2 regions of the Bacillus sp. GW823-FHT06A11 genome follow, and region 1 is predicted to be linked to the other one. Evidence: riboswitches for the same ligand, from Rfam matches in the RefSeq annotation. Region 1 holds a riboswitch; the other holds the start of a gene.
What was found. A riboswitch is a leader RNA that binds a small molecule or an ion and turns the genes downstream of it on or off. The one in region 1 is predicted to bind FMN.
Positions count from the first base shown of each region.

Region 2: it holds a riboswitch for FMN, as region 1 does, so the genes downstream of both, ribD (bifunctional diaminohydroxyphosphoribosylaminopyrimidine deaminase/5-amino-6-(5-phosphoribosylamino)uracil reductase RibD) here and AC1Q8L_RS04830 (ECF transporter S component) in region 1, are expected to answer to the same signal.

Region 1 covers NZ_JBXAHS010000001.1:978,196-993,118, forward strand. The annotation lists gene recQ (ATP-dependent DNA helicase RecQ) at 1-1,316, opposite strand, end outside; gene AC1Q8L_RS04820 (YpbB family protein) at 1,306-2,367, opposite strand; gene AC1Q8L_RS04825 (ferredoxin) at 2,666-2,914, shown strand; gene AC1Q8L_RS04830 (ECF transporter S component) at 3,036-3,614, opposite strand; FMN riboswitch at 3,777-3,916, opposite strand; gene AC1Q8L_RS04835 (hypothetical protein) at 4,165-4,851, shown strand; gene AC1Q8L_RS04840 (peptidoglycan DD-metalloendopeptidase family protein) at 5,005-5,619, opposite strand; gene AC1Q8L_RS04845 (cob(I)yrinic acid a,c-diamide adenosyltransferase) at 5,703-6,284, opposite strand; gene resE (sensor histidine kinase ResE) at 6,421-8,196, opposite strand; gene resD (DNA-binding response regulator ResD) at 8,196-8,912, opposite strand; gene resC (cytochrome c biogenesis protein ResC) at 9,215-10,372, opposite strand; gene resB (cytochrome c biogenesis protein ResB) at 10,387-12,012, opposite strand; gene resA (thiol-disulfide oxidoreductase ResA) at 12,134-12,655, opposite strand; gene rluB (23S rRNA pseudouridine(2605) synthase RluB) at 12,762-13,490, opposite strand; gene spmB (spore maturation protein SpmB) at 13,780-14,310, opposite strand; gene spmA (spore maturation protein SpmA) at 14,307-14,903, opposite strand; gene AC1Q8L_RS04890 (D-alanyl-D-alanine carboxypeptidase family protein) at 14,896-14,923, opposite strand, start outside.
Region 2 covers NZ_JBXAHS010000002.1:658,839-673,761, reverse strand. The annotation lists gene AC1Q8L_RS12055 (aldo/keto reductase) at 1-408, shown strand, start outside; gene AC1Q8L_RS12050 (aldo/keto reductase) at 467-1,294, opposite strand; gene AC1Q8L_RS12045 (GrpB family protein) at 1,422-1,946, opposite strand; gene AC1Q8L_RS12040 (YqkE family protein) at 2,014-2,277, opposite strand; gene AC1Q8L_RS12035 (bifunctional metallophosphatase/5'-nucleotidase) at 2,479-4,068, shown strand; gene AC1Q8L_RS12030 (ribbon-helix-helix domain-containing protein) at 4,194-4,670, opposite strand; gene AC1Q8L_RS12025 (alpha/beta fold hydrolase) at 4,792-5,790, shown strand; gene AC1Q8L_RS12020 (Na+/H+ antiporter family protein) at 5,922-7,241, shown strand; gene AC1Q8L_RS12015 (LacI family DNA-binding transcriptional regulator) at 7,266-8,129, opposite strand; gene AC1Q8L_RS12010 (GNAT family N-acetyltransferase) at 8,229-8,711, opposite strand; gene AC1Q8L_RS12005 (alpha/beta hydrolase) at 8,793-9,716, shown strand; gene AC1Q8L_RS12000 (DUF2552 family protein) at 9,727-9,972, opposite strand; gene AC1Q8L_RS11995 (CDGSH iron-sulfur domain-containing protein) at 10,261-10,467, shown strand; FMN riboswitch at 10,658-10,801, shown strand; gene ribD (bifunctional diaminohydroxyphosphoribosylaminopyrimidine deaminase/5-amino-6-(5-phosphoribosylamino)uracil reductase RibD) at 11,107-12,219, shown strand; gene ribE (riboflavin synthase subunit alpha) at 12,201-12,845, shown strand; gene ribBA (bifunctional 3,4-dihydroxy-2-butanone 4-phosphate synthase/GTP cyclohydrolase II) at 12,858-14,051, shown strand; gene ribH (6,7-dimethyl-8-ribityllumazine synthase) at 14,070-14,531, shown strand; gene AC1Q8L_RS11970 (hypothetical protein) at 14,554-14,874, opposite strand.

The DNA of each region.
Region 1 (14,923 bases):
TTTTCTAGCTCACTATATTTATTACGCAACCTTATCTCTACTTCAGCTATTAATCGGTTCATAATTTCATCTGACAAACTCTCTAATAATAATCTTCGTTGTTGTATAATTCCAACCTGTTCGAGATGATAACGAACGAAACGCCAATATTGCTCATTAAATCTTGCTGCATTATAACAAATTTCTTCTACATCTTCTATTGGTAATTCTTTCGTTTGAAACATTCTTTCTTGTAGTAAAGAAAATAAAAATTGTATTTGCGACTTACTTGGCAATTCATCCTCAATGATTGAAATTGGTAAATCATGATCCAACGGACTACACAATAAAATAGCTATACTCGGTTCGCCATCTCTTCCAGCTCTTCCGATTTCTTGTAAGTAAGAAGCTATATTAGTTGGATAATGAAAATGAATAATATATTGCGTATTCGCCTTATTTACCCCCATACCAAATGCACTTGTACATATTACAAGCTGCAATTGATCGTTCATAAACTGTTGTTGAATTAACATACGCTCTTCATGTTCCATACCACCATGATAAAAAGCTACACCAGTAACACCTTTTCCTCTCAAGTATTCCGTTAACCTTTCTGTCCACGCTCTACTTGAACAATATACAATTCCCGGCCCTTGTAAATACATCACCTGCTCCAAAAGCGCCTCTTTCTTTTCTTCTATCGTCTCTACAAATTGCACCTCCATTGCAATATTAGGACGGTCAATAGAGTATACATGTTCCGCGGCACCCTTTAAATTTAAACTGTCTGAGATATCTTGTAGTACCCCTTTTGTCGCTGTGGCTGTCAATGCTAATACTGTAGGAGAACCAATATTTTCAATAACTACATTTAGTTTCTTATAGTCCGGTCTAAAATCATAACCCCATTGAGAAATACAATGAGCCTCATCAACAACAAATAATGAAATATGAATTTTCTTCAATTCCCTAATTAATAACTCCGACTGTAACATCTCTGGTGAAACAAAAATAAATTTATATGAAGATAATTTTTTCATCGCTTCTCTTTTTTCATTTAATGTCCGAAAACTATTAAATGCTATCACTCGGTTTTTCACAACATACTTTAATTGTGTCACTTGATCTTCCATTAAAGATAATAACGGTGATACAACAAGCACTGTTCCTTCTCGCATAAGCCCCGGAAACTGATAGCACATAGATTTCCCTCTTCCAGTCGGAAGCATTGCTATCACATCTTTTCCTTCTAATAAATCTGTAATAACTCCTTTTTGACCTGGACGAAATTCAGAATATCCAAACCACTTATATAAATATTCTTCAAGTTTCATTTACACCCTCCATCCGCGCTAATACAAGACGAACTTCAAAATAAGAGATATCTTCTCCAACAGCTTGTTTCAAAACACGTAACTTCCGCGTTTGTAATGCTTCAATTACTTTTATTACTTTGTCTATCTTTTCTTTTTCCATAAACATTTCAATAGAAAAATCTTTTTCTCGCAAAGCAATTTCAACAAAATGATCTTCTATCGTTGCAACCTTTAAATTCCGAATCGTCGCTATTTCTTCTAAAGAACGCCCTTGTCTCCAAAAATTATATGTTTTTTTCGTGGATAAACTAAATAATTCAGCTCTCTCATTTGGATAAGATATAATTTCAGCTAATAGTGGAAATTCATTTTCTTTATCACGAACTTCTTGTATAAAGAAATGCATTGTACCCCAAAATAAAAAATACACCCTGAATATATCTTGTTTTGTAATTTCTGCTAATTGTTGCAATGTACAACCAATACGTTCATAGCCCGTTAGTCGATATGTTACAATCGTCGCTTCTATCGCATTACTCTTTTCCAAAAGATTATGTACTTCCGTCCATAGTTTCCTCGCCAACTCACTTCTTTTATATGGCCTTCCTGTTAGAAAACGTTTTACCCACATCATTATTTCTGTATCTTGTTGAATTGGGATAAACTTCGTATTATTCTGTTGTAAATTTGATATGGTTTGAATAATCAATGATAATCTTTTCCAAAATGTTTCACCTAATTCACCATAATGTAAACCATGCAAATGTGCTGGAAAAGCATAAACTTCCTCCCATTTATGTAACTGCATTTTACCCGTAGGTGTTAACACATATGTATTTTCATGTATTTCTTGAATAAAATCCGCTTGCAACAACTTTACAACTTCACCATCATAGTCATTTCTATTTAATGATTTATATATTCCGAATAAAAAAGAAATCCGGAACATATTTCCATCTTGTAAAGTTTGCGAAGAACGTTTGCCCTTTAGTAAATAATAAATAGAAGAAACGGTTCTTTCACCATTCAATTGTTTTAAACAATGCAACAAAGTATATTGTATTTGCATGACCGCTTCCACCTTCCAATCTTAACTTCATTCTTTTCAGTACAATTACACTATCTACTGTCGCTCATTAAACTTATCATATAAGAACTATATACTTGTATATATTCTATTGTATCAAACGAAATCACATTTACGTATTTTGAAAATCTTATGACATAATTCAAAAATAAGTTGACACTCTAATTGATAAGCATTATCATTATAATTTTATGTTGAAAAGTTTCACAAACCGTTTTACAATAAGGTTATAATTTTTATGGCGAGCTTTTCACATACATATTATCAGGAGGGAAAAAAGATGGCAAAATATACAATCGTTGATAAAGATACTTGTATTGCATGTGGTGCTTGTGGCGCTGCTGCACCAGACATTTATGACTATGATGATGAAGGTATTGCATTTGTAACATTAGACGATAACCAAGGTATCGTTGAAATTCCAGATGTATTAATTGAAGATATGATGGATGCATTCGAAGGCTGTCCAACTGACTCAATTAAAGTTGCTGACGAATCATTCGACGGAGACGCTTTAAAATTCGAATAGTCTTTTATTAACTTCAAAAAACGCCCCTCATATTGATGAGGGGCGTTTTTTGTATCTAAATTTTATTTTCCTTAATAAAAAACCATTAGTAGTTCCACACTACTAATGGTTTTAATATATATTATGCATTTTTCATTTTTGCAAACACCCATACTTTCAGGCGTGAGAATAATGCTACAAATACAATTGTTACAACAATTCCTTTAATTAAATTAAATGGTAAGATTGCCGTTACAACCGTTGTTCTGATAGCTTCGCTAGACATAGCCGGTGAATTTAAAAACCAAGTGTAAGCCGGGAATATGATGATGTAGTTTAATACACTCATAATAAGTGCCATTGTAATTGTCCCTAGCATTAATCCTGTCGTTAAACTCTTCACAGTACGATACTTTCTAAATAAGAAAGCTGCTGGTCCAATAAATAAACATCCTGCAATAAAGTTTGCAATTTCTCCAACTGGTACTCCTGTTAAACTTCCTTGAATCCCGTAATGTAAAATGTTCTTTATCGCCTCTACAATCACTCCTGCTACTGGTCCAAAGATAATTGCTGCAATTAGAGCTGGTACATCACTAAAATCAATTTTCAAAAATGGCGGAAGCCCTGGGAACGGGAAATCCAACATCATTAGTAAATATGCAATACTACTTAGCATCGCTACACTCACCATCTGCACTACACTGTTTTTTTGTTTCATCTTTCTCTCTCCTTTTCCATCGATCATCTCATGGAAAGTGGAAAGGTTCTGCTATGCCTATTTTTTCATAGAACGAAAAAACCCTTTGTGTTTTACACAAAGGGAGAATTTAAGGCACATCAAACAGACGTTCAAATCCATATCTTTTTTGAACGCTTGAACCTCCATCTTCTCCCATCCAGACTATACTGTCGGCTTTGGAATCACACCAAATCCTGCCTTAACGGCTCGCGGGCTTAGAACAAAATCATAAATAGTTCATCACCGCCGGTCGGGATTTTCACCCTGCCCCGAAGATAGACCGATATTCTATTTTCCCCTTCATTATACAACAACCTCATAACATTGTGAACTAAAAAATTGTAACTTATTTAAAATTAGTTATTTATTTTTCGTAACAACAAATGAATTGCGAAATATTTTACAATACAATCCATATTTTTTATTATTCGGCATTTCTCTTTTGAATTACCTAGTCATATATAATTAAAAGTGATAAGATATTGAATTGTTAAGATAAGAACATTTTCTGAGTTATGGAGGAAATGTCATGAAAAAAGAAAAGAGACATTCTATTCGAGAAGCAATGAAAAAAAACTTAAGAAAAGAATACTTTTACTTAAAAAAAGAATTACTTTTCTACTGCCCAATTGATTTAGGCACATTCTCAAACGAGACATACTATGCTACTTTCGATGAAGATGGCATCAGTATTTATCAGTATGATAAGAAAACAGAAAGTAAATTAAAATTGTGTGAGCGTCATCCGTGGAAGAGTTGGAGTAAAGTGAAGATTGATCACTATTTGACAACTTCTCAATTTATTTTTCAGGGTGAGCGAAATTGGATCTTATCTCTTTTTCAAAAAGGAAAAGAAGCTCAAAAAATTATTGAAGAGCATACATCTTTACAAACAGAAGTTGTTTCCCGCTCTTTCTTAAAAAAACTTCCTGGCTTTCGTTCTAATACACCACTGAATAAATACATCGGTAGCATTTGTTACACTGCACTTATTGCATTTTTATTAAAATGGATGATTCCATTTCAAGCACCACAAATCGCCCTGTATTCTATTTCGATTGGTTGTATGCTTCTTGGCCTACTTTGTTTGACAATCGGTTTAATTGAACCGACTATCGTACTGTTTCGAACAAAAGAGAAAACAAGAACAAAAGTTTTTTACTTATATAGCTATTTAGCTATTTCTGGATTTATATGTGTCTTTATTTTTTGGTAAAAGAAACCGTCCCAAAATAAATTTTGGGACGGTTTTCTTTTAAATATAGATACTCTAATTCACTCAATACTTCTAGGAGAAGCGCCCATATAATTTCATTTACATTGAACCTTATTTAAGAATATTCAAAGTTTAATTTTTGAGACGGTGCCTTTACTTAACATATAATTGTTGATTAGGATAAATTAGCTCTTGCTGCAATCCATTTTTTTCTTTAATTTCCTTAAGTGTCATACTAAATTTCCGTGCAATACTAACTAAAGTATCCCCTTTTTGTACGACATATAATGATGAAGAAACAACTTCATTTCTTTGTTCACTTAAAACAAGCAATGGGTTCATCGCATTCTTTTTCGCCATCGTCCATCTTCCTTGATGAAGTTCTAGATGTAAGTGTGCACCTCGCGATTCTCCCGTGTTCCCTACTTCTCCAATTTTTTCTCCTTTTGAAATATAATCCCCTTGAACTACATATCTCTTATTTAAATGTGCATACACAGCCTCATATTCTCCATGTTTAATAAATATAACGTTTCCATAACTACTTGAATAATAAGACTTTGTTACCTTCCCTTCTTGAATAGCTGACACAGGCGTGCCGATCGGTGCCGCTATATCTATACCGTAGTGTTTTCCGTGTCTTGTCCCAAAATAATCACTTATCTGTCCTTCAACAGGCCATGCCCATTGATTTCCCTCTGCGTACACATGTAATTGAGATAAAAACAGTACTGTCAATAACATAATGCCGTATTTTAAAACTTTCATATACATCCTCCGTTTTCTAATTACCACCATACCTTCTCTATTTTGGTATATTACAGAAAAAAGTATACAAAAAAGAAAGTGAATCACTCCACTTCCTTCTCTTTCTTATCACGAAAAACGATTGCACTGCGATTATACTCTACATCTTTTACTTGTAATCGAGCGTTTATTACTCTAGCTACTGCAAATAAATAGTCAGATAATCTATTTACATACTTTAGAACAACTTCATTTATTTTTCCTTCTTTTTGTAAGGACACGATACATCGTTCTGCTCGCCTTACAACTGTACGTGCAATATGAATAGCAGCTGCCGACTCGCTTCCACCTGGTAAAATAAAGCGCTCTAGCGGCGGTGCTTCTTCTATATACGAATCAATCCTACTTTCTAAGTTTTCGACCATTTCAATTTTTACTTTATAAGGTATCTTCTCACCTACTATCGCCAAGTCTCCCCCGCAATCAAATAGTTCATGTTGAATCGTTTCAAGTTCATTGTAAATATCTCCGAAAGGCCCGCCTTGTAGTTTAGTCATTGCATATCCGATATGAGAATTCGCCTCGTCTATTGTTCCATACGCTTCCACACGGATATCATCTTTATCAACCCTACCACCTATTACACTTGTCGTTCCTTTATCTCCTGTTTTTGTATATAATTTCATTTCTTCACAGCACCTCTCTTGTTATTCTTTATTCGAGCAACATAGAAAAAAGTTCTACCATTCTTTATTTAATTGAGTTTACAAAAAAATAAAAAACAGCAGAACTTTATTCATTATCAACTTTAAAAACGTATATCTAAATTATACGATTCGGTAAATAGACAGAGAATGTAGTTCCTTCTCCAACAACACTTGATACAGAAATTTTACCATCATGGCCTTGAACAATATTTTTCGCAATCGCAAGCCCGAGTCCTGTTCCACCTTTTTTTCCACGTGTTCTTGCTTTATCAGCTTTATAGAAACGATCAAATAAAAATGGAATATCTTCTTCTGGAATACCAACGCCCGAATCTTGTACTTCAAAAATGAGACCATTATTTTTCGTATCAATTACAAGTGTTACATGTCCGCCTGCGTTCGTATGACGTATTGCGTTATCAATTAAATTCGTCAATACTTGTTCCATACGATCTGCATCAAACGGGTATTGTTCAATTGGATTTTTGAAATCAACTGTTAGTTCAACTTCTTTATCCTTTGCAATCCCTTGGAATTTACGACCAATTTTTTCAACAAACGGATGTATGTCCACTTCACCTATATGTAACTCTACATTACCACTTTCCATGCGTGCTAAATCTAATAATTCATTTACAAGTTTACCTAAACGAACGGATTCATCATAAATGATTTGAACAAACTCATTAATTTCTTCTTTCGTTTGCACAATATCATCTAAAATTGCTTCACTATACCCTTGCAGCATGACCATCGGTGTACGAAGTTCATGCGATACATTCGCAATAAAGTCTTGACGCATCTTTTCAAGACGACGTTCTTCCGTCATATCTCGCAGTACTGCTACAGCCCCGCGAATTTTCGTTTGATTGTAGAGCGGCGTCATAAGAACTACATAGTTCCCTTTTTGTAAATTAATTTCAACAACTTGTTGTTGTTCGCTTTCTACAACGAGATGGAATAGTTCAACAAGTTCAGAAGGCAGTTTTTTACTGAGCTCTATCTCTTTTTCTTCTTGCCAAACTTGTAAGAAATGTTCAGCCGGCGGATTGATTACTACAACTTCACCTTCTTGATTTAATGTAATAACCCCATCTGCCATACTACTCAAAATACTTGCTAACTGTTCTTTCTCTTGCTGCAGGGCATTCATATTAAACTTCAACTGTTTCCCCATTTGATTTAAGGCCGTTGCAAGCTCACCAATCTCGTCCTGAGATACCATAGGGGCTTTCGCATCAAACTTCCCACGCGACACTTCAAAAGCAACCTCACGCATTTTACGAAGTGGTGCTGTAATTCGAGTAGATAAGAAGAATGCAAAGAAAGTTGTTAATATAATCGCAATCCCTGCTGATAAGAATATAAAATCAGTCGTTCTTTCCATACCTTGTATCGGCACTTGTAAAGATTCGTATACAAACACTGCACTTTGATTTTTTGATTGCACTGGTTTTCCGACAATCATAATATCATTTTCAGTATTTTTATTTTTTCTACTATTAGAGGCTTTTCTAATGTTATTCTTAATTTCTTTTTTGTCTGTAAACACAGCCGCTAATTCTTTATCTTCTTTTAAGTCATCCATTGTAAGAGTGACTAAGCCTTCTTGTTTCGGTGAAGAAGAGATTTCTTTACCATCTTCTACAATAATAATCCTTGAAAGTGGATCAGAGAATTTGTAAGCGATATTCTCAATCGTTTTTACATCGGCACCTTCTTCAATTAACTCTGAAACACTTGTTGCGACTTTTTGAAGCCTAGCTTCACTCATATCAACATAATACGTTCTAAAAAACTGTGAAAGTAAAATCGCAACAAATCCAAGAACAAACGAAACGAGAAGTAATATGGTCATCCATAACTTCCCTACTACACTTCTCCAAAGCATCAGTCGTTCACAACCTCAAATTTGTAACCTACACCCCAAACAGTAACAATCATTTTCGCTGCATCTGGTGATTTTTTGCTTAACTTCTCACGTAAACGCTTTACATGTGTATCAACTGTACGTAAATCTCCGAAGAATTCATATTGCCATACTTCTTTTAACAGTTGCTCACGATCGAATACTTTATCAGGAGCTTTCGCTAAAAATAATAGTAACTCATATTCTTTCGGCGTTAAGTTTACTTCATTACCATCTGCAGTAACACGGTGTGCATCGTTGTCAATTGTTAAGTGCGGGAATACAGTAACATCTTTTGTCGTTGTATCTTGTGTAAAGAATGTTGTTGGTACAGCACGACGTAATACCGCTTTCACACGTAGCACGACCTCACGTGGACTAAATGGCTTTACAATATAATCATCTGTTCCAACTTCAAATCCTTGTACTCTATTTACTTCTTCACCTTTTGCTGTCAGCATAATAATTGGTGTCGCTTTCTTCTCACGAACCCCTTTACATACTTCAATGCCATCTTTACCAGGCATCATAAGATCTAATAAGATTAAATCGTAATCATTTTGTAACGCCATTTCTAAAGCTGTATCACCATTATCTGCTTCTTCAATTGTGTATTGTTCTCTTTCTAAGTACATTTTCAATAAACGACGAATACGATCCTCATCATCTACAATTAAAATTCTTGATTCATTTTCCATCTCTACCCGCTGCGTACTCTCACTTCAGCGGTTCACACCTACCCTTCTTTACTATTATGTTGCGCTATTCTCGTTTATTTAAGCAATCTTCTAAATGTTTCACTTCCCATATTATGCTTCACAAGAATAATAAATTTTGTTCAATTTTTTTCCAAAACTATGTATTTTTTTTGAACAGTATATAATGTCCTCGACATCATTTTACAAAATCAACCGCTACTTTGTCATGTTTTTCTCAAAAAAGAAGAAAAGTTGACAAAAATAAAATAGGAAAGTGACATGCACTCTCCTATTTTATTTCTCTATGCATATGAATGTAAACCGGCAATAATTAAGTTTACTACAATAAAGTTAAACATAATAATTGCAAAACCAATTACTGCAAGCCAAGCTGATTTCTCTCCATGCCACCCTTTAGATAATCGTAAATGTAGTACTGCAGCATAAAAGAGCCACGTTATAAGTGCCCAAACCTCTTTCGGATCCCAGCCCCAAAAACGCGTCCACGCTATTTGAGCCCAAATCATTGCAAAAATTAACGCTCCTAATGTGAAAACTGGGAATCCAATTGCAATAGATCGATATCCGATTTCATCTAGTAAATCACTATTCGTATTCTTTACTAACGGCTGAAGTGCTGCCGATACTCGCTTCCGTAAAACAAGTCTTAATACAATATAAAGTAATGTTCCAACTAACACTGACCAAATAACAGTATTTAATTTCTTCGCATTTACAATCGCTGGAACTTCAACTGCCGGTTCTAATTTATTTTCTGTCAGTAACTTCCCTTCATGCGGTCCAACTAAAGCCGGAAGATTGTACTTCATTTCCAGTTGCTGTTCATTTTTATCAACCCATTGAAACTTCGCTTCATATTTCATACTAGAAAATACCGTTGTTACTCCAATAAATCCAACTGTACAAACAAGTGTAAATACTACCGTCTCTAGCCAAAATGTCCGTTTACTTCTCGTTGATTGATCTACATTTTTTAATAAATACATAACGCCCGTAATAAAACTAATCGCTAAAATTGCTTGTCCTGCTGCTGCAGTCGTCACGTGAATATGTAACCAATTACTTTTTAAAGATGGAATAAGCGGAGATATTTCCCTCGGAAACATACTTGCATAGGCAATTAATAAAAGCGCAACTGGTAATGCAAATAGTCCAATTATACTTACACGGTACATAAAATACATTACAATAAATGCTCCTACAAGCATCATGCCGAAAAATGTACCGAATTCAAAAAAGTTACTAACTGGTGCATGCCCTGATGCGATCCACCTTGTAACAAAATATACTGTTTGTGCTATAAACCCTAAAATTGTAATTGTTATTCCTACATTTGCCCATTTATGACCCTTTTCTTTAATGGCTCCACCAAAAAATAGAGTCGCAATTAAATATAAAATAAATGCGGTAAAGAGAAAGTTACTACTTATTTGCACCATATCGTTTCCCCACCTTAACTAATTTTTTTATCGATTACTTTATCATTTGGCTGTGGAATTGCTGTACCTTCTATTACTCTTTCAATATCTTTCTTTAAACCGAACCAATTTTTATTCGTATGCCCTGCAATCCACCATTCATCATTAACACGTTGTATCCAAATACGGCGATGATTCCAATACATACCTTGAATGACACCAACCATAAATATAAACCCTCCAATACCGAGAATCCAAAGCGTTAAATCTTTTCTTACAGTAAGTGCTGTTGCATTTTGCATTTCAACACCTGCAAACGACATTTTATATTTGTTGTTTCCATCAGGTTCTATATTTTGCTGAATACCAACAAAACTCACTTCACCATCTGGTGTTTCAGGTGTAAACATTTTAAATACAAATGCAGGATTGTTCGGTAATTTCGTTTTTGTATTTGGTTTTCCATTCTCATCGAAATAAAAATCAGGAAAATAGCTTAATAGTTCTAGAGAATAACCATTTCCTAAATCATATTTTTCCTTAGGATTCGTTAAATCTACTTTAATCGGTCCCCATTTTTGATTATTTTCTTTATTTTGCAAGTTGAAGGACATACTTTTAAATTCACTTTCTTTATAATCCACTTGATACACTGCAAATTGATCAAATTTCAGTGGTTCATTTACTCGAATTTCCGCTTCTTTTACTTTTTCCAACTTTGGTTTTTGCCCTGCTATATTTTCGCCCACAGCTTTATATAATACAGCATTCGTTTGGAAGTTTTTCGCAATCATTTTATCGCCTACACGATCAATCGCTTCCTCAAAAACTTCCTTGTCCTTACTTTTATCATAAACTTCTTTTATAAATTTCTCGTTTTTTAAGTAGTATTGTCCATCCGTCCCTGGTATTTCTTTCGTTTCACCATCACGTAACCAAAGTGCTTCGTCTACGTACATACTCGGTAAAAAACGAAGCATCGCACCGAATAAAAAGATAATAAGACCGATATGATTTACATATGGACCCCAACGCGAGAAGCGTCCCTTTTCTGCTAAAACGTTTCCGTCTTCCACTTTCACGTTATAGTTTCTTTTCTTTAAATTCTTTTGCACTCTTTCCAGGTCACCATCTTTCGGTGTACCAGTCCCATATAATCTCTGTCTCTTTAAAAAGCTAGGATGTCTTTTTACGCCTTGCTTTTTTAAAGCTTTATAAAGTGGAATAACGCGGTCTAAACTACATATCACAAGTGAAATACCGATAGAAGCAATCAAAATCATATACCACCATGAACCGTATAAATTATTAAATCCTAATTGATAGTATAATTGCCCTAAAAATCCGTATTCTTGTTTATAATATTCAGCTGGTGCAATCCCTGGAGTTATGTACATTTCTTGCGGAAAAATAGTTCCTATCGCTGATGCAGCTAAAGTTATTACGATTAGCCATACACCCACTTTTACAGAAGAGAAAAAGCTCCAAATTTTATCGACTATCGTTTTTGTTTGCGTGAGAGATCTCCGTGCACTCCCCTCATAGCGCATATCCAATAGTTTTGCATTTTCATTGCTTTCAAATGGTTTCCCGCAAGCTTCACAAAAAACGGTTCCTATCGGATTAACATGTCCACATTCACATTTAATTTCTTTCAACACTCTCACCGCCCCTGTCTCTATATGTACTATTGTATATTCTAACCTCGAGTTACCGCAATACTCAGAATTTTTAAACCAGAGGCACTATAGACACGCACCTCTTATGTAAAGGCTTTCTTTATTACGGAGTAATTTTCTTTAAATACCCTTCTAACTGTTCTTTCGTTTGTTCACCTATAATTTGCTCCACTACTTTTCCATCTTTATCAATCAAAAAGCTTGTCGGTAATGGACCTACTCCATATGTTCCTATAATCTTTTGTCCTTTATCAATAGCAACTGGGAATTTCAAACCATATTGGTTCACAAAGTTCTTTACTGCAATATCCGTTTCATCCGCATCTAACGCTATGATTTCAACGCCTTTTTCTTTATACTTTGGATATAATTCATTCATATAAGGCATTTCTTTTTCACAAGGTTTACACCACGTACCCCAAAAGTTTAAAAATACACCTTTTCCCTTTAAATCTTTTAGTTCAATTTTCTTCCCTTCTAAATCCGTCACAACAAAGTTAGGTGCTTCTTTTCCGATTTGCATTTTCTCTTTATTAGCAAAGAATCCTTGATAAAGGGTAAATCCTACAGCACCACATAAAATGAGTAGAATAATAACGCGAAATAATAAGCGATTTTTCTTCATATTACCTCTCCTCTCCTCGGTAAATGTTATGTATTATCTTCTGTAAATGTTGTATTGAATAAATCACCAGCAGAGCACTCCACTGGTGAATTTTTAACTCTATAGCTTATCTTGGCTTTGTAGAAGCAAGCGCGCGTAATTGTTTCACCTCATGTGGTGTCAATTCTCTCGCATCACCAGGTCGCAGGCTTCCTACTTCTAAGAAAGCATAACGTTCACGTTTTAATTTCACTACTTTACAGTCTAACGCTTCAAACATACGACGTACTTGACGGTTACGTCCTTCATGAATTGTTAATTGTACAATAGCCATTTCTTTACGCTTGTCCCAAGAAATAATTTTCACATGTGCTGGTGCTGTTTTACCGTCTTCTAGTGCAACACCGCGTTCTAACATGCGAATTTTCTCACCTGTTAATGGGCCTTTTATTTTTGCAACATACGTTTTTTCAACTTTATATTTAGGATGCATTAATATATTTGCGAAGTCCCCGTCGTTTGTCATTAATAATACTCCTGACGTATCATAATCTAGACGTCCGATTGGGAATAAACGTTGTGTAATTTCAGGGAAAAAGTCTGTTACAACACTTCTACCTTTATCATCTGATACACTTGAAATTACACCAGTTGGTTTATATAGTAAAAAATAAACAGGTTCTTCTTTTTCAAGAGGGATGTTATTTACTTCTACTTTATCTTGAGGAGTTACTTTTGTTCCTAACTCTTTCACTATTTTTCCGTTAACTTTCACTTTTCCTTGCTGAATTAATTCCTCAGCCTTTCTTCTCGATGCAATACCTGCTTGCGCAATCACTTTTTGTAATCGTTCCATTTCTTTTTTTCACCTCGAATTTATCTTACCTTACATTAGAAAGACTTGGCAACCGCATACGCTTTACGGTTATTCGCTCCATCTCACTTAAACAACATAGCGATGATATTAAACATATAAAGGTCAAATCATGTTTTTATCCTTTATTATTGTCCATATTTTTCATATTTCTCACAATAAAAGTTCATCATTTTGTCAAAAATACCACATAAAAAAACCACTATTAAGCTACACCTTAATAGTGGTCGTATACGTATTATACGCGAAATAGCATAAAAAATGAATAGCTTTACTGAAACAATAGGGAAACAAAGACAATCGAGCAAATAATTCCGATTAAATCTGCAAAAAGACCTACTTTTAATGCATCTCCCATTTTTCTAATACCAACAGCTCCGAAGTATACTGTTAAAATATAAAAAGTCGTATCTGTACTCCCTTGCATCGTAGAAGCTAATCTCCCAATGAATGAGTCTGGCCCATATGTGGCAATTAAATCAGTCGTAATACTTAGACCAGCAGAACCTGAAATAGGGCGTATTAGTGCTAATGGAACGATTTCTGCTGGAACATGAATTAAATCTAGCATTGGCTTCATTACTGATATCATTGCATCTAGCGCACCTGAAGATCGGAATATAGAAATAGAAACAAGCATTCCAACCATAAACGGTAAAATGGAAATTGCAATTTGAATCCCTTCTTTTCCTCCCTCAACGAACGATTCATACGTCGGCACTTTCTTTATCGTGCCATATAAAAGGATAAAACCAATTACACAAGGGATTACCCATAAGGAAATTGTATTTACAATACTCATTTTTTCCGCCCCTTTCTACTCCTTCTTCGGTAAAAATAGCGGTCAATCCAAATCGCTCCAATCATAGAAAGTACTTGTGCAATAAATGTTACCCCAACAATTTCAGTAGGATTGGCTGATTCATACGTCATTCGAATTGAAATGACTGTCGTAGGAATTAATGTAATAGCTGATGTATTTAATGCTAGAAACGTCACCATAGAACGGCTCGCCGAATCCTTTCCTCCATTTAACTCTTTTAGTTGTTCCATCGCTTTAATACCAAGAGGGGTTGCTGCATTACCTAGACCAAAAAAGTTTGCCATCATATTTGATAGAATAAATCCCATGGACGGATGGTCCTTTGGTATTTCTGGAAACAACCTTTTTACTATCGGCATAAAAAGCGAAACTAATTTTTTTAACAATCCGGCTTCCTCTGCAATTTTCATTAAACCAAGCCAAAATACTAAAACACTAATAAGTCCTATACAAATCGTTACTGCATCTTTTGCTCCGTCAAATACAGCCTTATTCACTTCTTCCATCGTTCCATTTATCATGGCGTATACAATCCCAATGACAGCCATCGCTACCCATACGAGATTAACCATCGTTCCCAACACCTATCATG
Region 2 (14,923 bases), on a different contig from region 1:
ATGGAATATAGCCTTTTAAATCGTCGTCCAGAAGAATGGTTCCCCCTTCTGAATGAACACCAAATTAGCGTCATTGCCCGCGGGCCACTTGCAAAAGGAATTTTAACTGACAACAATGCAAGAAAAATAGAAAGAGTAAAGGAAAAGGATTATCTCTCTTATTCTTACGATGAATTACATACAACTCTAGCGAGTGTAAAAGAAACAATTGGAGAACGCTCTTTAACAGGAACAGCTATTCAATATTGCTTACATAATAAGACTGTTGCAGCTGTTATACCTGGTGCAAGCTCTCTTCAACAATTACAGGAAAATATACGAGCTAGTCAGCAGTTACCTTTAACGAAAGAAGAATATATACAACTTCAAAAGATTGTTAAATATGACACATATGCTTTGCATCGTTAAAAATATCGAATTACCGATAAAACAAAAGACTGTCTCCAGTATTAAGAGACAGTCTTTTTTATAACGTATCATATTTATCAGGATTCGTTCCTACATGTAAATCACGATTCAACGTGTTAATTTGACGTATCTCTTCTTCAGTTAGTACAAAATCAAAAATAGTAAAGTTTTCTTTAATGCGAGATGGTGTAACAGATTTAGGAATTGTAACAATCCCGCTTTGAATATCCCACCTTAATATAACTTGTGCAGGTGTTTTTTCATATTTGTTAGCAATAGCCTGAATGATTGGATGCTGGAATACTTCTCCGCCCCTCATTAACGGACTCCATGCTTCCATTTGAATTTGCTCATCTTGACAATAATTGCACAACTCAAATTGCGTCAACATCGGATGAAGTTCCACTTGGTTTACCATCGGCTTCACTTTGCAATTTGGTAATAATAGTTCTAAATGATGTTTATGAAAATTAGAAACACCAATCGCACGCACTTTACCTTCTTCATACAATTTCTCTAAAGCTCGGTACGTATCAACATACTTCCCTCTTACCGGCCAATGTATTAAATATAAATCTACATAGTCCATTTGTAATTTTTTTAAACTCTTTTCAAACGCCTCTAGTGTCTCCTCATATCCTTGATCGTCGTTCCATACTTTTGTTGTAATAAATATATCTTCTCTTGGAATTCCTGATTCACGTATCGCCTCTCCGACACCGCTTTCATTTTCATATACAGTCGCTGTATCAATCGAACGGTATCCAACCTCTAACGCTGTTTTTACTGCTTGTTTTACTTCGTCTCCTTCTTTCGCTTTATATACGCCTAGACCAATCATCGGCATTTTCACGCCATTATGAAGTGTAGTTGTTGGAATATGCACAGTCGTCTCCCTTTCATTGTTACATTATTTATAAGCCATAACTTTATTTCAACAATATTCATCCAAAAAGTCAAAACATACGTACAGTTTACATAACACTTTTATATAGCTAAAAAATAACGTGAACTCATTCATTCACGTTATTTTCTCTCCATTCTTTCGCTTTTTTATCCACATTGCGCACAAACTCATTTTTCCCTTCCGTATATAACGTGCCATCATATGTATACTTTTCGGCTAATTCTTTCTTTAAGGTTGCATATGCCTCTGCTTCTTCACAATGAGCCATCATATAATCACGAAACGCTAAATGCCTTACTATCTCTGGATTTCCTTTTTCAAACACGTGTAAATGATACGAACGTTTTTCCTCAGTTCCATGAATAAAATATCGGCGTCTTGAAATACCATTTTCCCCTTTTACGATGTAACCAAGCTCTATAAATCGTTCATTCCACCCATCTACTCTTTCGATATTTTCTACTTCCATGATCATATCAATAATAGGTTTAGCTGCCAGTCCGGGCACTGACGTACTTCCAATATGATGCATTTTCACCGTTTCTGGCATCGCTGATTTTAATCTTTCAGCCTCCATTTGAAATTTTTCAATCCAATGGTTTTCATGTGGAACAACGACAATTTTTCTCATTCTAACTCCCCTTTTCTTACAAGCTCGTCAAAAAATGATCAGTGGTATTTCACTGATCATTTTTTTATTATTTAAAGTCTTTCCAAGTAAGGTTACTTTCACTTAGCAGTTCTTCAAATGATTTATTCTTTTCACGTTCTTTTTGTTCTTGGCGCTTTCTTTCCAGTTCAGCTGCCTCTTTTTCCTCTTCTCTCACTTGCAACTCTTTCTTCTTACTCTTTAATTGTTGCATGAGTGAATCATTTAATTGATCGCCTAATGTAAGTGTTTCTTTCTTTGGTTGATTCACTTGCGATTGTCTTTGCATTTGTCTTTGTTTCTTTTTCTTCATGCTACTCACCTTTTACTTTTTTCTCCATTATAGTAGATACACGATGAAATCGACAATAAAAAAGGGTCTTTACTCTATTATTCACCTTTTGTAAATATGTTAATTTTTCGAAAAGACTAAATTTTTATGTAGCTATAATCCTATGAATCTATTAAAATTATGTCGTATGATGTCAGATTATAAAAAGAGGAGAATTATATTATGTGGAAAAAAATTATTCCTGCCGTTGCTGTTTTAAGCACTATTACTTTTTCAAGCGTATTTGCCGCTCCCCCATCTCAGAATCCAGCTGAACAAAACCGCTACATAGACGTACAAATGCTTGGTATTAATGATCTCCATGGACAACTAGATACTGTTAAAAAAATCAATAATAAAGAAGTTGGTGGCGCTGATTACTTAGCTACTTATTTAAAAGAACGTAAAAAACAAAACCCTAATACACTTCTCGTACATGCTGGTGATATCGTCGGAGCTAGTCCACCAGTTTCAGCATTATTACAAGATGAACCGACGATTGAATTTTTAAATGATTTAAAATTTGATGTTGGTACAATCGGAAACCATGAATTTGATGAAGGCATTGATGAAATGAAACGCCTCATTTACGGTGGATATCATGAAAAAACAGGGAATTTCAAAGGGGCTAACTTCCCCTATGTAGCTGCTAACTTCTATAACAAATCAACTGGTCGCTTATTTTTACCACCATTTACTGTAAAAATGGTAGATGGTGTTCCTGTTGGATTCATTGGTGTTGTTACGACTGATACACCAAATGTTGTTATGCCTACGATGCTTAAAAATGTACAAATTACTGATGAAGTAGAAGCAATTAATAAATCAACACAACAATTAAAACGCCTCGGCGTTAAATCGATCGTCGTTCTTGCTCATGTCGGTGGAACAACCGATGAGTCTGGGGTAACAAATGGCGATCTTACTCGAATTGCAAATGAAACAGACCCAGAAGTTGATGTTATTTTCGGTGGACATAGTCATACGTATGTAAATGGTACAGTAAATAATAAACTAATTGTCCAAGCAAATTCATACGGAACGGCTTTCTCAGACGTGGATGTAACAATTGATCGTAAAACAAAGGATATTGTAAAGAAAAAAGCTGAAGTTGTTACAACGTATCATGAAGGTGTAGAACCTGATAAACAAGTAAAGAAAAAACTAGATCAATATAAAGAAAAAATCGCACCACTTGTAAATGAAGTGGTCGGAAAATCTACAGCACCTATCGACCGTAAACAAAATGATGCTGGTGAGTCCACTCTTGGAAATTTAGTTGCCGATGCTCAGCGTCAAACGATGCAAACTCAAATCGCCCTCATGAATCCTGGTGGCATTCGTAATGACTTAGATGCTGGTGATATTACGTGGGGTGAGTTATACGGCATTCAACCTTTTGGAAATCAATTGATTAAAGTAGATTTAACAGGTCAAGACATTCGCGATATTTTAAATCAGCAATGGCAAAAAGGAACAACAAGAATGCTTCAAATTTCAGGTATTCAATATACGTGGGATGCAAATAAAACAAACGGTGAAAAAGTTACAAATATACGTTTAACAAACGGAGAAGAATTATCTCCATCTAAAACGTATAGCGTAGTTGCAAATGCCTTCTTAGCTTCTGGCGGTGACGGATTCGTATCATTTAAAAATGGTAAAAATGCAGAAACTGGTCCAAACGACTTTGAAGCGTTAGTCGATTACGTAAAACAATTAAAAGAACCAATTCAGCCAGTTATTGATGGAAGAATTCAAAAAGTAAATTAAGTGTTTCTCTAATAATAAATTTTATTTTTCACGCCATAAAGGATTTGTACTGATCCTCTATTTTATACGTAATATACATCATAAAAAGGATACTCGTTCTTCCAATGAACATAGTATCCTTTTCTTTAGTTATCAAAATGTGATGTTTTGTCAACTTCATATTGCTGTAAAAATTGTTGCAACGCCTCTTCTACAAGTTTAGACTTTTGAATTCCTTTCGATTCTGATATAAGGTCCAATCTTGCTAATATTTCTGTATTAATAGAAAAGGTTCGTCTCTTTTTCTCTGTACTCTTACTCATAATTGGTGCAATTACTTCGCCTCTTTTTCTTAGTAACTCATAAATGCTTTGTAATTGCTCGTAAATTAATAATTGATAATCTGTTTTCTCATATTGAAGGGCGGTCGCTTCTTGGAGTTGTAAGTGACGTGGTTCTTCTCCATCTCCTACAAAAATACGTTTCTTCTGCTCTCCATCATATTCGTATCCAATCAATCTTAATTTCTTCGATAATGTATACGGGCTTATTTCAAGACGTTTTGCTATAATAGCGATGGATTCACGTCTGTTTAAACCATCTATAATTTCTCCAATCGTCACAATTTCCCTCCTCCCGTGTTGAAATGACACTAGTATGGTATGTTACAATGATTTTCTAACAGTATATGCAAAATGAATAGCCTGTGCGATTCATACGATTTCACAAAAGGAGGTTTTCAATATGCTTTTTCGTAGCTACACCCCTCAGTTCTATAACGAAAACAAACAACTCATTCCTAATAGTATCGCTACGATAGAAAGCGTTATGATAAATAATCGAAAACAAACTCTCCTTATGCGTGGACAAAACGTAGAGCAACCTATTTTATTATGCTGTCACGGCGGACCTGGGATGGCACAAATCGGATTTATTCGCCATTTTCAAAAAGAATTAGAGAAGCAATTTATTGTTATTAATTGGGATCAGCGCGGGGCTGGTAAATCCTTTTCAATGAAAGATTTCGGAGCAAATTTCACAATTGAACAATTCGTTTCCGATGCAAAAGAAGTGATTCAATATGTACTTAAAAGGTTCAACAAACAAAAACTATTTCTCGCTGGTCATTCTTGGGGAAGTATTATTGGGCTTAACATAGCACATCAATATCCAAAGTATATCGAGGCTTACATCGGTATTGGGCAAATTGTACATATGAAACAAAATGAAGAATTGCTATATCAACATTTAATTCATTCTGCAAAAAAACATGATCATAAAAAAGCATTAGCTTCCCTTTTAAAATTAGGCAAACCACCATTTTTAGATACGAGACGTCTCATTATTCAAAGAAAGTGGCTTGGCACATTTGGAGGCGCAATCCAAAACGGATCTTCCTTTTCTTTCATACGAAAAGGGTTCTTTTCTCCTGAGTATACGCTATTAGATTGGTTCAAGTTTCTCGTAGGAAATTTAAAATCTGGAATTTTATGGGAAGAAATGCTGACAATCGATTTCTTTTCTTCTATCTCAAGTTTATCTATTCCAGTTTATTTTTGTTCTGGTCGCTATGATTATCAAACTCCTTATGCACTCGTTCAGGAATATTGCGATCTTATTGAAGCGCCTATAAAAAAGATGATTTGGTTCCCAAATTCAGCACATTCTCCTGATTTAGAAGAACCAGAATTATTCGCTAATTCTTTGCAATCAATTAAACAAGAGCTAGCTTTTCAGCATTAGTAACAAAAGGCTCTTTTACATTTCATAGAAAACATTTTATAATAATATGTCGCAAGTATGTATAAACATCGCAAAATGTTTCATATTTACTTGTCTTAACAGAATAAAAATTTAGGGAGATTACATTTATTATGAACGCTGTACTCGTCGCAGTAGCAATTATGCTATTGCTTAGTTTGTTACGTGTCCAGGTCATTGTCGCCATCATTGTTGGAGCTTTAACAGGCGGAATTATCGGCGGACTCGGTATTTCAGAAACGATTAACACTTTTACAACTGGTCTTGGAAACAGTGCTCCAATCGCTTTAAGTTATGCAATGCTTGGTGGTTTCGCTATTTCCCTTTCCAAAACAGGACTTCCAGATGCTATGATTCAAACTGCATTAAAATGGATTGGCAATGAACAAGACACGAAAAAACAAGTTTATTCTAAAATACTTATTTTATTCATTATTTTAACGATGGCTTGTTTCTCACAAAATGTGATTCCTGTTCACATTGCTTTCATCCCCATCTTAATTCCAGCACTTTTAAAAGTATTAAATGAGCTGAAAGTGGATCGCAGACTTGTCACATGTATTATTACATTTGGATTGATTACTCCTTATATGTGGATCCCTGCAGGATTCGGAAAAATTTATCATGACGTATTACAAACCAACGCTGCGCAAAGCGGCCTTACATTTGATGTCACACTTATTCCAAAAGCAATGACTATTCCAGCAATTGGTATGATTATTGGATTATGTGTAGCGGTATTCATTACGTACCGAAAACCTCGTACGTATGAAACAGAACAAATTCATACTACCGAAAATGAAATCGTTCCCTATACAAAACGTAGCATTACTTTCGGGTTATTATCTATCATTGCTACATTAACTGTTCAATTAACAACAGAATCAATGATTTTTGGTGCTTTAGCAGGTATTATCGTCTTATCGGTTAGCGGCAGTCTACCACTTAAAGAAGCAGATGCGATATTAACAAGCGGAATGCGTATGATGTCCTTTATTGGCTTTGTTATGATTGCTGCCGCTGGATTCGGCGCTGTTCTTCGAAAAACAGGACATGTTGAATCTCTGGTGCAAACGAGTGCACATATAATCGGAAATAATAAACCACTCGCTGCATTTCTTATGCTCGTTATTGGACTTCTCGTTACGATGGGAATTGGTTCATCCTTTTCAACCATCCCTATCTTAACAACCATTTTTGTACCTCTTTGCATTCAGCTTGGATTTAGTCCAATGGCCACAATTGCTATTATCGGTACAGCCGGAGCGCTAGGTGACGCAGGATCTCCAGCATCGGATAGTACCCTTGGACCAACATCCGGTTTAAATGCTGATGGTCAGCACCATCATATATGGGATACATGTGTACCCACTTTTCTACATTACAATATACCGTTACTTATATTTGGTTTTATTGCCGCAATTACATTATAAAAAGGTGCGTATAAAACGCACCTTTTACTTTTTTATTTTTCCTTTTAATTGTTGAAAAGCTAATTTTCCATTATCTTTGACATAGCTTTCAATTGCCGGTAGTGATGAACCTATCCATTCACACTCTATGCTCCCATTAGGTCCAACAATTTTTAATTTATCTGGTATATGTATATTTAGAAATCTCGCTGACCGAATTAACTCAATAGCAATCTGATCACTTGAGGTTACAATTCCATCTATATACGGATTGTTTTGCAATAATGTAATAAATTGTTTATTTGTATACCCTTGTACACATTCTTCTCGATAAGAGATTCCTTCATCCCAAACAGCGTCTAAAAACCCTGCTATATAATCTTCCATTTCTTCACTTTCTTCTCCCTCACCGAAATATGCAAGAAAGTGACACCCTTTCTCTTTTAATAAAGAAACAGCTCTCTGTCCACTTTCATAATAATTTCCATGTGATTGTTGCTCATCGATCACAACAAACGGAAATGGAATTTCTCCTACACTTTTAAAAACTGCTCTCGTCAAAATAACACCTGCAATGTTATTTTGCTTCAGCATATGTATGTATCTATCTTTATTCTCTATATTACAAATAATGATTTGATAGCCTTCTTTATATGCTATTTCCTCAATACAATGTAGCAAAGTGATGTTTGATTGGTTACATAAATTATCTACAAGTAATGCAATTATCGTTGAATTCTCTTTAAATAGTGGCTTCGCTGCACTGTTTGGCCTATAACGTAATTCTTCAATTGCTTCCTTTACTTGTTTTACTGTGTCCTCATGAACGTATCCTTTTTCATTAATAACTCGTGAAACGGTTGCGACTGAAACACCTGCCAATTTTGCAACATCACGTATAGTTGCCACATCGTCACCCCTTAATATGGTAATAGATTACAATTTTACGGTAACCTAAATTACAATATCCGTCAAGATTAATAACTCATATTTCTGAAAATTGTTACATCATTTGACTAAATGATACTCCAACTGAATTTCATGTAAAATTGGGATATTATCATATCCAATACGTGGAATTTCTTTCTTTATTTTTCGTGCCTCCTCTACCGCATTCACATATAAATTAGTCATTACAAAATTACGTTTTTGGTAAAATCGTAACGCATTCATATTATCATTTGTTGTAATAAGCCAAACCTCTCTGCACCGCTCTTCTTCTGCAACTTGTAATACACAATCCACAAGTTTCGTCCCTATTCCTTTTCTTTCTTCAAAGCTATCTAGCGATACAATTTCACACATATTTCCGGTCACTTCATAAGTTATAATTCCGATTATTCTGTCATCTGAGAGCGCAACAAATCCTGGCAACTCTTCTAACTGATGTCCCTTACCACGTGAAACCATCAATGAACTTCCCCAGTTCTTACACATGAACATTCGGATTGTTTCTTTCATCGCTGGCGTAATTTTTTGTATATGCAGCATTTCCTATTTCTCCCCTTTTATATCATTGTGATACAATATAAGTGTATCACATGTAACGGTATTTGGAGGATGAGGTAAAGTATGAAACGTTTTTTTGCAGCATTGTTTACTATACTAGGTGCAATAACTGCCCTTGGGATTTTCTTTACAAATAAAGTGATGTACTTAAAGAAAAAAACAGAGGAAGAAGTACTCGAAAGAGAAACGAAAAAACATTTTCGTATAGAGGATTTTGATGCTCTTCATAAAGAAGAAATTCATATCCCTTCACAATTCGGATACGACCTTCACGGATATTACATTCCTGCTGGTCATTCCAATAAGTTTATGGTTTTTTGCCACGGTGTAACTGTAAATAAAATAAACTCTGTAAAATATGCAAACTTATTCTTAAAAAGGGGATATAATGTCCTCATTTACGATCATCGTCGTCATGGTAAAACTGGCGGAAAAACAACAAGCTATGGATACTATGAAAAGCATGATTTGAAATCCGTAGTTGACTGGCTAAAAAACCGTTTTGGAACCAATATTACACTTGGTATTCATGGTGAATCTATGGGAGCCGCAACAATTCTTCAATACGCAGGACTTGTAGAAGATGGCGCTGATTTCTATATTGCAGATTGTCCTTTCTCTGATTTTCACGGACAATTACAGCACCGTTTAAAGGTTGAATTCCATTTACCAAAATGGCCTTTATTACCTTTAGCAAACGCATTTTTAAAAGTTCGTGACGGTTATACAATTCGTGAAGTTTCACCAATCGACTGTATAAAAAACATTAACAATCCCGTTCTCTTTATTCATAGTAAAGATGACGACTATATTTTAGCTGATATGACAAAAGCGTTATATGAAGCGAAAGAAAATAATAAGCAACTTTATATTGCAGAACACGGTGCACACGCTTGCTCTTATAACGAAAATAAAGAAGAGTACGAAGCAGCCATCGATCAATTTTTAAACACATATGTGAAAGAAACAAAAAACAGGCTTGCATAAGCCTGTTTTTTTATTGCGCTAAAACGTCTGTAACTTGTTCCATATTTTCAGAAATCCATTGCATTGCATCATCTAACGTTGGAAATTCTGTCGTTTGAAATGTTACTTCATCTTGAAGTAACCAAACATCCTTTACCTCTTGCCCTACACCTGCAATGGACCAATGTAACAAACTATATGGATGATTATCATTCAAAAATGATGCCCACGTGCGCTCATTTGCAATGTTTCGTAATGTATGTAATTGTTTATCCATCTCTCGTCACCTTACTCTAGTCAGTTATGAAAACTATTATAACACTCTCTTCTTTCTCAAACAAAGTGCTCTTTTTTCCCCGCTATTTGCGGGCAGTAAAACTCCCACCTCAAAATTCGGCTGAAACAGAGAAGTTAGGTGGGAGATTAACTGCCCCTAAAAGCCCGATTGGTTCAACTAATAATTAGTGGAGGATGCCTCCCCCACTAATTAAAGTTTCACTTTATATTGCCAAGCACTTCCCTTGATTATATGATGAAATTAAGCGTTTGGGAAGGAGGGATAACGTTGGCAAAAGTACAAATTAAAGTAAATGATAATGGCTCTTTTCGCGTTACAGGGGACGTGGAATTAGTCGACTCACAAGGGAATGTATTCCCAGCAAAACCGGCATTTTCTTTATGCCGTTGTGGTTTATCAAAAAATATGCCTTATTGCGACGCTTCGCATAAAGGTAAATTCGAGTCTGTTGTTAGAGCACCAGAGGCAGAATAATTTTACATGTGACATGCACATTTTTTTGTGCATGTTTTTTCTTTTTAGCAACTCCGTTATATCCCTTCTCCTTACAACATTTCTAATACTTTTATTTCCATTCCAGCCTGCATATATTTTCACACAATTCTTCACATTCGAATATTTTTTACTAGCCTTTTATTTTTTTTGTGCTATAATTTGAGCAAACAGCATCCTTCGGGGTCGGGTGAAATTCCCAACCGGCGGTGATGAAGTGAAAACTTCTAAGTCCGTGACCCGTTTTCAACTCGAAAACGGTGGATCTAGTGAAACTCTAGGGCCGACAGTATAGTCTGGATGGGAGAAGGATATGTTTCTAGTTTTTTATATAGTGAATACACTTTTATTTCAGTATGCATATTTTTAAAGATTCATTTTGATTCTTTATATATGTTTAATTTTCTATACTTATTTTTTATACTGAAATAAAAAGAGACAACTAGCGTTTAAAAATTCGATATTTTGCTAGGTTTTTTCCTTATGCAGAAATATCAATTATCGTTAGGTTTCTTTCCTATGCTTTCGTATTCAAACTATATTTCTAGAAATCACGTCTCCCAAACCCCAAGGATATTAAATCCTTGGGGTTTTTTGATTTTTTTAGGAGAGGTGAAGAAAATGACAGATCAAGAATATATGAGGATTGCCCTGCTGTTAGCAGAAGGAACATCAGGACAAACAAGTCCAAATCCTATGGTTGGTGCTGTTATTGTAAAAGATGGAAACATCGTTGGTATGGGAGCTCATTTACGAGCTGGTGAAGAACACGCAGAAGTTCATGCCCTTCAAATGGCTGGTCAGAACGCCAAAGACGCTACCGTTTATGTAACACTGGAACCGTGTAGCCACTTTGGAAAAACACCACCTTGTTGTGAATTGCTCATCGAAAAAGGAGTTAAGCGTGTTGTAATTGCTACTCTCGATTGTAATCCGCTCGTTTCTGGTAACGGAAAAAGAAGATTAGAGGAAGCTAGAATTGAAGTAACTACCGGTGTTCTTGAAGCAGAAGCAGTTTTATTAAATCGCTACTTTTTTCACTACATGAAAACGAAACGCCCTTTTGTAACAATCAAAACAGCGATGAGCTTAGATGGAAAAACAGCAACTGTAACTGGTGAAAGTAAGTGGATTACAGGTGAAGAAGCACGTGCTGATGTTCACCAATATCGCCATATACATGATGCAATTCTTGTTGGAGTGAATACAGTTATAGCTGATAATCCTCATTTAACAACAAGAATTCCAAATGGTGGGAAACATCCTATTCGCGTTGTTTTAGATACCCATTTACGAACACCACCATCTTCTCATGTTATAACAGATGGTTTAGCACCGACATGGATTATTGTCGGTAAGGATGTAAAGAAAGAGAAGATATCTTCTTATGAATCTAAAAATATAGCTATATTCCAAATGGAAACGAAGCATATAGAAATTGAGGACCTTCTTTCCTTTCTTGGAGAAAAACAAATTCTTTCTCTATTCGTTGAAGGTGGCCAATCGATTCATGCAAGTTTCTTAAAAACAAACAATTTTAATGAAATTGTAACCTATATAAGCCCGAAATTAATTGGTGGGAAAGATGCTCCTACTTTATTTGGAGGAAATGGTTTTTCAAAATTACAAGATGCACTTTCCTTGAAAATTCAAGAGATGAAACAAATTGGTGATGATATAAAAATTGTTGCGAATGCCCGAAACGAGGTGACGGAATGTTTACAGGAATTGTAGACGAATTAGGAACGATAGCAAACATGCAACAAAGCGGAGAAGCGATGAAATTAACGATTCATGCAAAGAAAATTTTATCAGATGTTCACTTAGGTGATAGTATCGCGGTGAACGGTATTTGCTTAACTGTAACAAGCTTTACAACTAATTCATTTACAGTTGATGCAATGCCTGAAACGATGCAGTCGACATCACTTCGCATGCTTAAACCGCACTCTAAAGTAAATTTAGAGCGAGCAATGGCTGCAAACGGACGATTCGGTGGACATTTCGTTTCAGGACATATTGATGGCATCGGAACGATTTTAAATAAAAAACAACATTACAATGCCGTCTATTACAAAATAGCAATTTCTGATGAACTGCTGCGCTATTGTTTGCATAAAGGATCCATTGCTGTTGATGGAACGAGTTTAACGATATTTGATATAGACGAATCTTCCATAACGATTTCACTCATTCCGCACACAGTAAGCGAATCTGTCATTGGAGAAAAAAATGCCGGAGATATCGTAAACATTGAGTGTGACATGATTGGTAAATATATCGAACGCTTTATTACTAAACCTACAAAACGAGTAGGTTCAATGACTGAAAGCTTTTTACAAGAAAACGGATTTCTATAAGGGGGAAGCATAATGTTTCATCGTATTGAAGAAGCTCTAGAAGATTTAAAACAAGGTAAAGTCGTTATCGTATGTGATGATGAAAACCGAGAAAATGAAGGCGATTTTATTGCTTTAGCAGAGTACATTACACCAGAAACAATTAATTTTATGATTACACATGGCCGTGGTCTCGTTTGTGTACCGATTACAGCAGGGTACGCAGAACGTCTACAATTAGAACCAATGGTATCTCATAATACAGATTCACATCATACTGCGTTTACAGTGAGCATTGACCATGTTTCTACAACAACAGGGATTAGCGCTCACGAACGTGCAACTACGATACAAGAATTGTTAAACCCCGCATCAAAAGGCGCTGATTTCAATCGACCTGGACATATCTTTCCATTAATTGCGAAAGAAGGCGGTGTCCTGCGTCGTGCAGGTCATACAGAAGCTGCTGTTGATTTAGCGAAGCTATGCGGTGCCGAACCAGCTGGAGTTATTTGCGAGATTATAAATGAGGACGGCACGATGGCACGTGTACCTGATTTAATAGAATGCGCAAAACAATTTGATATAAAAATGATTACAATAGAAGATTTAATTGCTTACCGCCGCCATCATGAAACACTTGTGACGAGAGAGGTGGAAATTACATTACCTACAGATTTCGGTACTTTCCACGCAATTGGCTATTCTAACTCATTAGATACGAAAGAACATATCGCACTTGTAAAAGGTGATATTTCAATAGGTGAACCGGTACTTGTGCGTGTTCATTCTGAATGCTTAACAGGAGATGTATTCGGTTCACATCGCTGCGATTGCGGACCACAACTCCATGCAGCACTTGCTCAAATTGAGCGTGAAGGAAAAGGTGTTCTTCTTTATATGAGACAAGAAGGAAGAGGCATTGGGCTTCTTAATAAGCTTCGTGCTTATAAATTGCAAGAAGAAGGATTCGATACTGTAGAAGCAAATGAAAAACTCGGCTTCCCTGCTGATCTTCGTGATTACGGTATCGGAGCACAAATATTAAAAGATTTAGGTTTACAAAGTTTACGATTATTAACGAATAACCCAAGAAAAATTGCTGGCTTACAAGGTTACGATTTAGAAGTAGTCGAGCGTGTACCGTTGCAAATGCCAGCAAAAGAAGAGAATAAATCGTATTTACAAACGAAAGTAAACAAATTAGGACACTTACTAAACTTATAATTAAAGGAGAGATTTATTATGGTATTCGAAGGTCATTTAGTTGGTACAGGATTAAAAGTTGGAGTTGTTGTTGGACGTTTTAACGAATTTATTACAAGCAAGTTACTTGGCGGCGCTTTAGACGGATTAAAGCGTCACGGTGTAGAAGAAAATGATATTGATGTTGCTTGGGTTCCTGGTGCATTTGAAATTCCTTTAATCGCTAAAAAGATGGCTAGTAGCGGAAAGTATGATGCTGTTATTACATTAGGTACTGTAATCCGAGGTGCTACAACTCACTACGATTACGTTTGTAATGAAGTAGCAAAAGGTGTTGCGTCTTTATCACTACAAATGGACATCCCAGTTATTTTCGGCGTATTAACGACAGAAACAATTGAACAAGCGATTGAACGCGCAGGTACGAAAGCTGGTAATAAAGGATATGAATCAGCTGTTGCTGCAATTGAAATGGCTCACTTATCAAAACAATGGGCATAAAAAAAGAGGCTTCGGCCTCTTTTTATTTTTTCACCTTTTTTTGTACATCTTTTATTAATTCATTCATCGTTTTTCCTTCTGTTTTTATATGAAGAGCTTGTGCTGTTCTCCATACATTCTCTCTTTTTTTCGCTTCTTCTATAATAGTAATTTCTTTTCTAACTTCCTTTAAATCTTTTCCTTCCGTTTTCAATCCAAAATGTTCAGCTTTCGTTCGAAAGTGTTGTTCGATTCTTTGTTGCATCTCTTTTTGTTCAGGATTTTCAGCAGCCTTAACTGGATCAGAACTTATTGCTTTTATTAAAATTAAACAAGTCATAATCGCTAATATGTATTTGTACATGTAAAATCCTCCAACCCAATATAAATTACATATTTACTATGTACAACTA